Pyrobaculum calidifontis JCM 11548: one gene and its partner. The main gene of each other region encodes a partner of the protein of the gene in region 2 in a complex. Links are inferred from orthologs where the notes say so. Each region holds a gene or a part of one and is shown on either strand. Other genes may lie near its edges.

What was found.
Region 1: the proteins of rnhB (region 2) and pcn are in contact, whole or in part, in a crystal structure (PDB 3P83), measured with the Archaeoglobus fulgidus proteins. The link is inferred for Pyrobaculum calidifontis JCM 11548 from one-to-one orthologs. Residues at the interface, in WP_010878125.1 of Archaeoglobus fulgidus: Ala74, Ile178, Ala179, Ile183, Arg190, Ser195, Asn196, Leu197, Arg198, Gln199, Lys200, Thr201, Leu202, Asp203, Phe205; in WP_010877842.1 of Archaeoglobus fulgidus: Val39, Ala42, Asn43, Val44, Ala45, Met46, Leu125, Asp168, Ser194, Asn218, Tyr219, Pro220, Ile237, Leu238, Ala239, Pro240, Arg241, Ile242, Glu243, Ser244.

The regions. Positions count from the first base shown.
Region 1 is NC_009073.1:930,422-936,441, reverse strand. Bases 1,545-4,450 are described here. They hold pcn (proliferating cell nuclear antigen (pcna)), read right to left. Parts: upstream 3,421-4,450; coding sequence 2,668-3,420; downstream 1,545-2,667. Other genes in these bases: PCAL_RS05255 (DNA-binding protein), read left to right, coding at 4,428-4,450; PCAL_RS05260 (30S ribosomal protein S19e), read left to right, coding at 3,952-4,428; PCAL_RS05265 (transcription factor S), read right to left, coding at 3,545-3,877; priS (DNA primase catalytic subunit PriS), read right to left, coding at 1,733-2,671; PCAL_RS05280 (DNA replication complex subunit Gins51), read right to left, coding at 1,545-1,740. In the rest of the region: PCAL_RS05295 (translation initiation factor IF-2 subunit alpha), read right to left, coding at 1-683; PCAL_RS05290 (30S ribosomal protein S27e), read right to left, coding at 704-907; PCAL_RS05285 (50S ribosomal protein L44e), read right to left, coding at 912-1,187; more of PCAL_RS05280, read right to left, coding at 1,255-1,544; more of PCAL_RS05255, read left to right, coding at 4,451-4,754; PCAL_RS05250 (50S ribosomal protein L39e), read left to right, coding at 4,786-4,941; PCAL_RS05245 (geranylgeranylglyceryl/heptaprenylglyceryl phosphate synthase), read right to left, coding at 4,930-5,655; PCAL_RS05240 (hypothetical protein), read right to left, coding at 5,642-5,932.
Region 2 is NC_009073.1:746,151-752,140, reverse strand. The notes cover bases 2,165-5,040. They hold rnhB (ribonuclease HII), read left to right. Parts: upstream 2,165-3,249; coding sequence 3,250-3,831; downstream 3,832-5,040. Other genes in these bases: galT (galactose-1-phosphate uridylyltransferase), read right to left, coding at 4,997-5,040; PCAL_RS04150 (50S ribosomal protein L30), read left to right, coding at 4,461-5,000; PCAL_RS04155 (30S ribosomal protein S5), read left to right, coding at 3,856-4,464; PCAL_RS04165 (hypothetical protein), read right to left, coding at 3,047-3,220; PCAL_RS04170 (thiolase family protein), read left to right, coding at 2,165-3,050. Also shown: PCAL_RS04180 (hypothetical protein), read right to left, coding at 1-705; glucose ABC transporter ATP-binding protein GlcV, read left to right, coding at 750-1,820; more of PCAL_RS04170, read left to right, coding at 1,866-2,164; more of galT, read right to left, coding at 5,041-5,938; PCAL_RS04140 (GHMP family kinase ATP-binding protein), read right to left, coding at 5,928-5,990. UniProt on the Methanocaldococcus jannaschii protein: Endonuclease that specifically degrades the RNA of RNA-DNA hybrids.

The DNA of each region.
Region 1 (6,020 bases), 180 kb from region 2 along the record:
AAGTCTATCCGATACCGCGGCGGGCCTATCACGTAGATTTTGGCCGAGACTTGTGGATACTTTGCCTCCAGAGCCTTGAGCAACTCCGTCAATGCGGCCTTTATCTTCTCAACGCCATCGCCCTCCACGCTCACGGCCTTAATTACGCCGGAGATCTTCGTGGGTGGGATTTCCACCTGTTGCCGGGCCAGCTCTACGAGGAGCTCCTTCAGCTTGTCGTCTAGGTCTAACCCGTCTAACACCTGCGGCCCCGTTTTCACAATTTCTTCGAAGACTTTGAAGGGGTCGCCGAACTGCTCCTCTAGATACCACAAGACGTTTAAAGCCTCTTGTGGCGGCCTGTTCAGCCTCTTCATGGCGATTTCCAAGAGCTTCAACACTCTGACTCTGTGGCGGTAGAGGAGGAGCTTCTTCTCCTTCTCGTCTACTCTAACTCTCTTGAGAGAAACCTCTACCACGCGCATCTTGGGGTTTACGCTTATCACCTTAAACACCGTCTTATTGCCCTCCTTTATGTAATCCCTAATGCTGTGAAACCAAGACTGGACCACCTCTTGCGTCGGCGCAAAGGCCTCCAAGTCGTATTCGTCTAGGTACACATACGCCCCGTGCTCCGCGATCTTTTTGACTGTGCCTATGACTAACTCGCCTACGTCTGGAAAATCCTTTTTCACTAACTTCATTGAAGGAAGGGGTTTGGGGGCTATTCTAAAACTTTTACGACGTGGCCTGCGAAAATCGCCTTCCCACCGGTGGGTTGCGCCAAAACTCTGCCGCACACGAGACAGCGCACCACCATCGCGGCGTGGCTAAAGGTTACCTGCTCGTTTCCACAGTCGGGGCACCTAAGTCTAACAAACCTAGACCGAGGCTGTGGTATTAGGACTCTGCTGAACCTCTGTGGCATGGGCCTACACCAGTTCCACCTTCTTCATCCTGCCTAAGCTCTTCACAATTTTGTAGCCGCACTTAGTGCAGGTAAATACTAAGGTCACCTTTTTATTGACCTTGGCAAACCTCTTCTGCTTAGGCTTAGGAGTGGAGCCGTACCCCTTCAACTTTCTCTCATACCTCCTCTGGCCCTCCGCCAGCGACCTCCTCTGACCTCCGTGGTAGTTGGACACGCTATGCTGCGTATATGTGTTACACCGTGGACAGTACATATTTACGCTCTTGGGAAACTTCACGAAGGGGCAAAAAGGGGGACAAAATAAATTTTACTCCCACCACGCCCCGCAGGGGATCGGGCCTCAGTTAGTCTTCAAGCCGGAGGAGTCTGGCAACGCCCCTTTCCTCTAGGTCTTTCGCGTCGCGGGGAGGCAGTTTAGCCAAGTCGCCCTTGTTAAAGGGACCTATCTGTTTAAAGTCCTCAGTTATTATGGCAGGGTGGGGAGTTACGAATTGTACAATCACATACTCCTGCGCCTCTCTCCGGTGGGGTCTGGCACGGAGGATTTTCAACAACGGCCGTATGAGCCTCTCCTCTTCTGCCGTCGTATTCTTAGGCTCGCGGCCTTGGCTCAGTTCCCACAGTATCTTCCGCGTTCTAAGTTCCACTATCGTGACCAACGTGGAGTAGACATGGGCTTTAACCTGCTCCGCTATGCTCTGCGGCAGCGGCGAGTTCTGCAAATCTCTGACAAACTGCTCAGCCGCCTCTGCGTACGAGCCGTACGGCGGCTCTGTGAGAAAGCGCGAGTTAGCCTCAGCGGCTAACCAGAGCCTCAGCTTCTCAATCATATATTTTGCCAAATTCCTGTAGCTCTAGGTATATGGCCACATGTGCTGGCAGCGTCTTAATGTCGCCCTCTCTCGCCTCCACTTTTTCAAACAACACAGTGCCCTGGAACGGCTTTTCGAACCTCAGCCTCAAATTCCCCTTTCTAAAGGCGATAGCCCTCTCGACTATGTGCGCCACTTCTTTTTCCAAGTCTCTCACTGAGAGAGGCAATGCCACGAGGCCCGTCTTCCCGTTGAGCGAGCCGGGGGCCCTTATGAGCCTATGCACGTCCTGCGTCACCACCTCGTCTACCTCAACCTTCAACGCCTCGGGGTCCTCTATGCCTCTCCTAATGCGCAAGAGGTTGCCCACGGCCTCCTCCTCGTACAACACGACCTTCCGCCTCCCCACCTTCATGTGGAACTTAGAGGGGTCAAACCCGACTGCCTTTAGGTAGTTCACAAGCTCTCTACGCTCCTTTTGCCCAAGGGCCAACACCTCTTCATCGACCACGTGCACGTGGAATCCCCTGTTGCCGGAGAATACGACCTTAGTCGGCTTAAGGCCCAGCTCCTCTGTCAACACGTCTATGAGCTTGTTGGCCTCCTCCTTGGCGTCCTCTAGACACGCCAAAGACACCACCTTGCTCTCTCTACACGCCTCAGTGTCGAGGTGGTCTCCATCTATGTCAAATACTAAGTCGGCGCCTAGCCAGCCCTTTCGCTCCATGTCCTCCTCCCAAGGCCTCTCGTACCGGGCGGTGGAGTAGTAGACGTGCCGAGGCGTCTTCTCAACCAAGTGCCTCTTCAGCTCTTCGAGGTTTTTAAAGGCCTTGTGCCTAACCATGCCGCCGACAAAGGGCTGGAAGGCGAACTCCCTCTTTTCCACCTCGTCTACTTCCAGCTTCGCGTAGTTCCTGTAGTAGTTGCGGAAAAATACTTCTACAATCACTCCACCCTCGGCGCCACGTAGTAGGCAATTCGGCCGCCGGCCGGTATGTCGAAGGTGAGCAAGACAGGCTTCGCAGTGGCCAACTCCACAGTGGCTATGTCGCTTATTTTAGACGCCTTGCCCACGATGTCCACGAGGTACTCCAGCGAATAGCGGGCCGAGGCCGGCTCCTTTACGTCAAACTCGTAGACAAGCTCGCTGCCCTTGTCCAGCCGCACTTCCACCTCGCCCTTGTCGCTGGCCGCGCTTATTACAAAGGCGTCCTCGTTTGCCTCAAACTTCACCTCGTCTGCTACAGCGTCTGCGTCTTTCACAGCAGAGGCCAATACGTCGCTACTGGTTTTGACAAGCGCCGTGAAGACCACCTTAGGCGTTGGGAGCTCCTCAGACACCACCTCAATCATGGGGAGAGTTATAGATCTGACAGACTTGCCCACCAGCTTCACCTTGACTCTGGACTCCTCGATTTCAAGGCTTATCTTGTCGCCCTTCTTCACCCGCCGCAGTAGCTTCTTAAGATCCTTAAAATTGAAGCCGAGCTTTACCTCTTCCTCAACCTCTGGGAATTCCTCAAAGGCCTCCTTAGGCATAGAGAGGTCTACCATGGCCGTCCTAGACGCGTCTAACGCGCGGAGAAAAAGGCCATCGCTCCTAAGCACGAAGCTTGCCTCCTCCACCAACACCGATAGTGAGTCTATTATGTACGCGAACTCCTTGGCGTCCATATACGTTAGAACATACTTAGGCATGACATAAGGTGGCCCACTTTTTAAAAAATTGAACCCATAATACACCCCACCCTAAGGTACCCCTAAGCGCCTATGCGGGCGGCCCGCCGCCAACGCCTCCTCTGACTGCGATAGAAAAGATGGGCTATTCGTATTCCCGCCACACGTGGCCGCATTTTGTACACTTGTAGAATCTGGTGGGAGGCTCGTCGGCGGCTCTCGTCTGCTGAACCCAGAAGTAGGCCTCGTCGTGGCCGCACTTTGGGCAACCCCGCGTCTTTACCTTGGGCAAGTTAACTGCGTTGTCTGCAACTACTATGAGTTGGTTTTTGTTTTCTACTGCGGATTTGCTCTGGTACCTGCCTCTAACCTCTTGAGACACCTCCTCCTCGTAGCCGCATTTGGGACATCTAAGCACTGTGCGATCGCCCTTCTTTACTGGGATTAACAAGCTCTTGTCGTTTGGACAAAATCTCACAGAGGTCCCCCTGCCCCTGCCCTTTAAATTCTTTTTGCCCACGAAAACTTATAAACCCGGGGGGTGTGGGACACGTGACTTCGGTGAAAGACGTGCCAGCAGACTTGTTAATAGCGGAGTTGGCGAAGTACATAAAGGACAACGTGCCGCAGGTCAAGCCGCCTGTCTGGGCGCCTTTTGTAAAAACTGGGGCCAATAAGGAGAGGCCGCCCATGAGCGAGGACTGGTGGTACATACGTGCCGCCTCTATTATGAGAAAGCTTTACATATATGGACCCGTCGGCGTCGGTTCTCTTAGAACCGCCTATGGCTACAGGGCCAAGATAGGCGACAAGACTAGGCCCGAGAGAACTAGAAAGGCAGGCGGCGCAATAATTAGGAAGATTCTACAACAGCTAGAACATGCGGGTTTTGTGACAAAGACCAAGAGGGGGCGCGTGTTGACGCCAGAGGGCAAGTCTCTTGTGGACAGAGTCGCCGCCCGTATTGCAAAAGAGTTGGTGAAGCAGAGGCCTGAGCTCGCCAAATACGTCGCGCCGCCCAAGGAGTAATGGCAGAGGCCGAGGATAGAGAGCTTGAAGAACTTAGAAGGAAAAAGCTCGAGGAGCTACAAAAGAGGGCAGAGGCAGAGCGGCAGGCGCAAATAGCGGCGGCCCAGAGGAGGGCAGTGCTCAAGAGGATACTAACGCCGGAGGCCTTGGCGAGGCTAGACAACATTAGAGTCGTAAGGCCGGACATCGTGGAGGCGCTGGAGCAACAATTGATCTCCCTGGCCTCCTCTGGAAGAGTAAAAGTGCCAATAGACGACGAGACTTTGAAGAAGATCCTAGAGGCTGTGTACAGCCAAACCCGGCAAGAGTACAGATTCCGACTCTGAAAAATTTAAAACTTCGACATTTTAGGCGGCCATGGCTAGAAACAAGCCGCTGGGCAAGAAGCTTAGGCTCGCCGCGGCTTTAAACAGCAACAGAAACCCTCCCCTGTGGGTCATCGCCAAGACAAAAAGGAGGGTTACTAGGTCCCCCGCGAGGCGGCACTGGAGAAGGCAGAAGTTAAAGGCTTGATTTTATAGCTCTGACGACTTCGGCAAGCTTCTCGGGTTGCTCCTCGGCTAAGGTCCCCGTCACAATTACATTAGGCCTCTCTCGCGCCAATTGACGCGCCGCCTCGCCGCTTCTTATCCCTCCGCCCACTATTAAAACTCTTGGGAAGACTTTTCTCACCGCCCTCACCATCTCCGGCGGCACCGGCTGCGGAGCCCCGCTCCCGGCCTCTAGGTACACGGCGCCGAAGCCTATGTAGTAGGCGGCGAGCGCGTAAGCCACGGCCAAGTCCCACCGGGCGTAGGGAATTGGCTTGCTCATGGAGACAAATCCTGCCGCTCCTCCGTCGCCCACGATGACGTATGCGGTGGATATCACCTCTAGCCTTGGGAAGTGTTTGGCTATTAACACAGCGCCTTGCACCTGCGCCCCAATTATGAAGTAGGGGTCTAGGGAGTTTAATACGCTGAGGAACAAAACGCCGTCGGCCTCCTCTGTGAGCTGGCTCGGAGAGCCGGGGAATAGGACCACGGGGACGTGTGCCACAGACTTGATGTCCTTCACCACTTGCGTCATCTGCGTCTCTCTAATGCCCAAAGAGCCGCCCACCAAGATTCCGTCTGTCCCCGCGTCAAGTGCGTATCTCACTATCTTCAAATAGTCCACCGACTTGTCGGGGTCTATCAGCGTGAAGTGTTTAACGCTGCCCTCCAGTAGGTAGTCAACTAGCTTCATCTCCCCCGCCCTCGGAATGCGCGTGGCTAGGCTGGGGGGGCTGGATCTTGCCCTCTAGGTATAAGTCGACAAAGGCGTTGTAGTAGTCCACGGGCATCCACCCGGCCCTTTCTTCAAACTCGTGGCTAAGGCCGCAGCTTCCGCAGATCACTAGGTAGCCGTTCTTCGTCTTCTTCACAGTTACCAGCTGGGCGCCGCAGTGTGGACAAGTGAAGATCTTGGGCAACGTCTTCTTAGGCTTGAGAAGAATTTTCCTCCTCTTCCTACGCTTGCCCATCGACGACTTCCACAGCCCTGTATATAAATATATCAGCGATAGCGCCTCCGGTCATCTATCGCCGTAACCCTGACTCCATCACCGACGT
Region 2 (5,990 bases):
AAAGTCGATGCCGAACCCCGTCTCAAGCGCCTCCTTGGACATAGACGTGGGGAGGGGGTCGCGTGCGGCTTGGAGCATTAGGCGGAGGAGGTGGAAGGTGCGCGGGAAGCGCTCGGCCAAGTCAGCCGCCTTTAGCTTCTCGGCCACTCTGAACGCCTCTCCAAACGCCGTGAGGTCTACGTCCAGCGTGGAGTAAAAGGCGTCTGCCACCAGCGAGAGGAACTTCTCCTCTTTGACCAGCCCCTTCGGCGTAGCGTCGCCGAAGTACTTGGCGAGGCCGTTGTTCAACGAGTTTCCGTAGGGCCCCGCCCACCTCTTGGCGGATGGTCCAAAGCGGTCGAAGAGGTCGACGAAATTTATCAGGGTCTGCACCAGGGGGCCGGCCCTTGCCCCCACCGCCAGGGCCACTTGAACCACGGAGGACGGCTCCTCCGCTGGGTCTCCGACTCCGTGGTGGTCCAGCACCACGAACCGCTGTGGCAGTCTTGCCGCGAAGGAGTCGCCGATGTCGAAGAGCATCACGTCGCCTTCGACCGCCAGCGCCTCCTCCGCCTCGTTTAGCCGGTATATGGCCTCGGCGCCTGCCCTGTGGAGCAGAGCCGCGGCTATTGTATCATCGGCGTGGGCAACTCCGCCGTGCGTAATAGCCTTAAAGCCTCCCCGGCGTATGATCTCGGCCGCCTTGGCCACGTCGCTGAGCCACACTCTGGAGCGAGATATATCTTTAAAATCTCTTTGTACAGGGTACTGTGGTTTCTGTACTGGTGGAGAGGCTTGAGAAAGTCTTTCCTCCTAACACATACGCGCTGAGGGACGTGTCTGTGGAGATTAGGGATGGGGAGTTCCTAGTGGTTTTGGGGCCCTCTGGCTCTGGCAAAACGACCTTCATAAGGTGTATTGCTGGGCTTGAGACGCCGACTAAGGGCCGCATCCTCTTTGGAGACGAGCCCGTGGTAGACGTGGAGAAGGGGGTTTTCGTGCCGCCTGCCAAGAGGAACGTGGGCATGGTGTTTCAAAACTGGGCGCTCTACCCGCACATGAAGGTATTTGACAACATAGCCTTCCCGCTTAAGATCAAGAAGTTGCCCCGCCACGAGATTCAGCGGAGGGTTAAGGAGGTAGCCGAGGCGCTTGAGATAGCCCACCTCCTGGACAGGTACCCTAGGCAACTCTCTGGAGGGCAACAGCAGAGAGTCGCCATAGCCAGGGCGTTGGTCAAAGAGCCACAGGTCTTGCTCATGGACGAGCCCTTCTCTAACCTAGACGCAAGGCTGCGGATTTCTGCCAGAGAGTTTGTGAAAGGGCTTCAGAGGAAGTTGAAAATTACCACTATCCTTGTTACCCACGACCAGCACGACGCCTACGCCTTGGCGGATCGCCTCATGGTGATAAACAACGGCGAGGTGCAGCAGATAGGCACCACAGACGAGGTTCTCAACAACCCGGCGAACCTCTTCGTGGCACAGTTCTTCGGCGACCCTCCCATAAACGTGGTGGAGGGGGAGGGGAGGGGCGAGTACGTCGACTTGGGAGACTTAAAGATCCCCGTGAAGGCGCCGGAGGGGAAGTTGCAAGTTGGCATAAGGCCCACAGACGTGTACGTGGCCGAGGCCCCCCTGTCGCCTAACGACGTCGCGCTACCGCCAGCACGCGTGAAGCTCGTGGAATACCTAGGCTTTACCCCCATCGCCGTTGTGACGTGGGGCAAAACGGAGCTCAGAGCCGTGGCCTATGGCAAGGCCGCAGAGGGCGGCACAGTCAAGGTGTTTCTGAAGCCGGAGGGGGTGAAGCTCTTTAGAGATGGCAAGCGAATTAGGTAATTAACATTAGCGACAAGGCTTATTAACCCTCAGGCCCGCTGGGCCATGGGGATAGTTATTGCGGGCTTCGTTAGGACGCCCATTGGAAAGTTTGGAGGCGCCCTCAAGGACGTGAAGACTCCCCACCTAGCCGCCTTTGTCATAAAGAAGTTGCTGGAAAGGACGGGGCTCTCGGGAAAGGAGGTGGACGAAGTGGTGTTTGGCTCCACCCTCCAGGGGGGCATGGGTCAAAACTTGGCGAGGTACGCCGCTCTGTTGGCTGGCCTGCCGGTGGAGGTGAGCGCATATACGGTGAACAGGGTCTGTTCTTCGGGGATGCAGGCCATTATAGAGGCATATAGGGAAATCGCGGTGGGGGACGCCTCGGTCGTAATCGCGGGCGGCGCCGAGTCTATGTCTACGCCGCCTATATGTCTTCCAGACGACGCCCGGTGGGGGCTGAGGCACTTCATCGGGCGGCGGGCCGAGCTCAGAGACTTGATGGTATACGACGGTCTGACGGACCCCTCCAACGGGCTCCTCATGGGCGAGGAGGCCGAGCTAGTGGCTAGGGAGCACAAAATTACGCGGGAGGAGTTGGACTGGGTGGCTTATGAGAGCCACATGAGGGCGTGGCGGGCTACTGAGAACAGGTGGTTTGAAGAAATGGAGCCCATAGACGGCGAGTTAGGCGGAGTGCGCGTCAAGTTAGACAGAGACGAGGGCATTAGGCCGGACACCACGCTTGAAAAATTGGCCAAGCTTAAGCCCGCCTTTAGGCCCGACGGCGTGTTGACCGCGGGGAACTCCAGCCAGCTGTCCGACGGAGCGGCCGCCCTCCTGCTCACCACTGAGGAGAAGGCAAAGGAGCTCAGCCTCAGGCCAGTGGCGCGCATCCTTGGCTACAGCTGGCACATGGTGGAACCCTGGCGATTCGTCGAGGCCCCCCTCTACGCTGTTCAAAAACTGTTGAAGAAGCTGGGCATGGGAATTAACGACTTTGACTACTTTGAAAACAACGAGGCCTTCGCCGTGAACAACGTGCTATTCCACAGATTCCTCGATGTGCCTTACGACAAGCTGAACGTCTTCGGCGGCGCCATTGCCCTCGGCCACCCGCTCGGCGCCTCGGGGGCAAGGATTGTCACCACGCTCATATCGGTGCTTAGGCGCATGGGCGGGAGGAGAGGCATCGCCGCGCTCTGCCACGGCACAGGTGGAGGAACGGCCCTGGCCATTGAGCTTGTCTAAGTCTCGGCGTATTTTTGGGCAACTTTTACCCCGTGGACACGGTACAAGTGTATCGCGGCATCTCTCACGGTGAAAAATCTCTTTTTACACTTTATACACACTATATGCGCCACGTCCCACTGATCCACCTCCACCTGTAGATACGACTTGAGATCTTGTGGGATTTCCACAAGATTTATTGAGCAGACCCTATTTAACCGTGATCGGAGGCGTCGATGAGGCGGGTAGGGGGCCGCTGGTGGGGCCGTTGGTGATAGCTGTGGTAGTTGGCGACAGCGACGTCCTCCTAGGGGTGGGGGTTAGGGACTCCAAGGCCTTGAGCCCTGGGGCTAGGGAGAGGGTGTTTGCCAGAGTGCTGGAGGTGGCGGAGTGCGTAAACTACATAGTAGTGGAGCCGCACATAGTGGACATGTATACGTCTAAGGGCCTCCTCAACGCGCTTGAGATAGACTACACTGCCAAGTTGTTGGCCACGTGCCCTGCCGATGTGTACTACGTAGATTCGCCAGATGTGAAGCCTGAGAGGTATGGAAGCGCGTTGTCTATGGCCACTGGTAAGCGCATAGTGGCGCTTAACAAGGGCGAGCGCGTGCCCCAGGTGGCTGCGGCGAGTATAGTGGCCAAAGTGGTGAGAGACCGCTTGATAGACTTGTTGAAGAGGGAGGTGGGGGACTTCGGCAGTGGCTACCCCTCTGACCCGCGTACGGTGGAGTTTGTAAAACGCGGACTCGTGCCCAGCGAGTGTATTAGACACTCGTGGAAGGTGAGGTTTAAAGTATAAAAACTGGTCGGTTTTAGAGGCCTCGTGAGCGTCGTCGATTTAAGCCTTTGGGAGCCTAAGACGGCTCTTGGGAGAATGGTGAAAGAGGGGAAGATAAGGACTATAGATGAGATCTTTGCGAACAACCTCCTAATAAAGGAGCCCGAGATTGTGGATATTCTGCTCCCGGGACTAAAGCAGGAGCTTTTAAACCTAAACCTAGTCCAACGCCAGACGCATGCTGGCGAGAGAAACCAGTTTCAGGCGGTGGTGGCGGTGGGCAACGAGGATGGGTACGTTGGCGTGGGAATTGGGAAATCTAGACAGGTGAGGCAGGCCATTGAGAAGGCCACTAGGGAGGCCAAGTTGAACATTACGCCCGTGAGGCGCGGCTGCGGCTCTTGGAAGTGTTCTTGCGACGAGCCTCACAGCGTGCCATTTGTGGTAAGTGGGAAGTCCGGGAGCGTAGAAGTGACGTTAATCCCGGCGCCTAAGGGCGTGGGCCTTGTGGCAGGCGACGTGGCCAAGGTGGTGTTACGTCTGGCGGGGATAAAGGACGTGTGGACAAAGACTAGAGGCGACACTAGAACTACGTTGAACTTTGCGCTGGCGGTGTTCAACGCTCTTAGAAACACCTACTACTTCAAGCTATGATGGCGGCAACTGAGCAAAAGACGGTGTACCCCCGCTACGCCGTAATTAGGCTCAGAGGTATACCCACCACTCCGGGTGACATTGCCGCGACGCTTGACTTGTTGAGGCTTAGGAGGAAGTTCACCATGGTGGTGGTAGTGGGCTCTCCAAGTGTCATGGGCATGATAGAAAGGGTGAATGACTGGGTCACTTGGGGGGAAATTGACGCAGATACTCTCGCAGAGGTGTTGCGTAAGAGGGGGCGAATTGTGGGCGACAAGCCGCTTACGCTTGAATACCTCCAGAAGTGGGGGTGGAACTCCTTTGAGGAAGTGGCCCTCGCGTACATCTCCGGGGAGATAGAGACGCTTGCGTGTAAAAAGGACTTCAAGGCTAGGGAGGGGCAACGGCCGCCGTGTATTCCATACCTAAAGCCCTTCTTCCGCTTACATCCGCCTAGAGGCGGCCTCAACAGTGTAAAATTGCACTTCTCTGTGGGAGGCGACTTGGGCTACAGAGGGCCTTTGATCAACGACTTAATTAAGAGAATGCTCTAACACCGCCTCGCGGCTGTCTCCTTCAGCTTCTGCGCGGCCTCCTCGGGGGTTGTCTCAAGGGTGAATAGTCCTCCCCCTGTTTCAGCGCCGGCGGCGTATTTCAGTCTCCCGTCGGGGCGGTACATGCCGTATATTTCGAAGTGTAGGTGGTAGTAGGGGAGTCTTAGGCGGAGGGGGGCTTGGTGCATTACCATGATGTAGGGCATTGGCTTCTCCAAGACGTTTTTAAAGGCGCATAGCGTCTTTTTTAGGGCGTCTGCCAAGTCCACTAGCTCGTCTTCGCCGAGTTCCACTATAGAAGACACGTGCCGCTTTGGGTAGACGTGGGCCTCGAAGGGCCACCTCGCGTAGTACGGAGTAAAGCTCTTCCACCCGCGGTTTTCATATATGACACGTTTATCTTCCCTTTTCACAATGGCGCAGTGTAAACACTCGCCACGCCTCTTATACCACCTCTTTGAGTGGGCCAGCTCCAGGGCTACCCTAGGCGGCACTACGGGGAGTACATATATTTGGGAGTGGGGGTGGGTAAGCGACACGCCGATTTCCCTCCCCTTGTTTCTAAAGTAGAAGAAGTAGGCCAGTTTCTCATCCCGCTCTGACTCCCGCGCCGCCTCGACCACGAGCTTCAACGCTTTAACTATCTGGCCTATTGGCAAGTCGCTTAAGTCGTCTACGTCGTGTTGAGAAGTTTCCACGAGCACATAGGCGCGGCCATACGCCTCTTGAGCGACATAGAAGTCCTCGGTGTATGGTTTCGGAGGGGTGGGGGTTACCACGGGGTAGCGGTTGGGCAGCAACAAGACGTCCCAGCCGTGGCCTGTCTCAGGCGCGCCGGGGCAGAATGGGCAAAAGCCCTCGGGCTGCCACGGCCTAGAGAGTCTGTGGGGCGAGACGAGGGTGTACTCCCCAGTGAGGGGGTTCTTCCTAATCTCCATACTCCAGGCCCCTATCCACTTCCACAATCCACCACGAGGGTGCTTCTGCCTC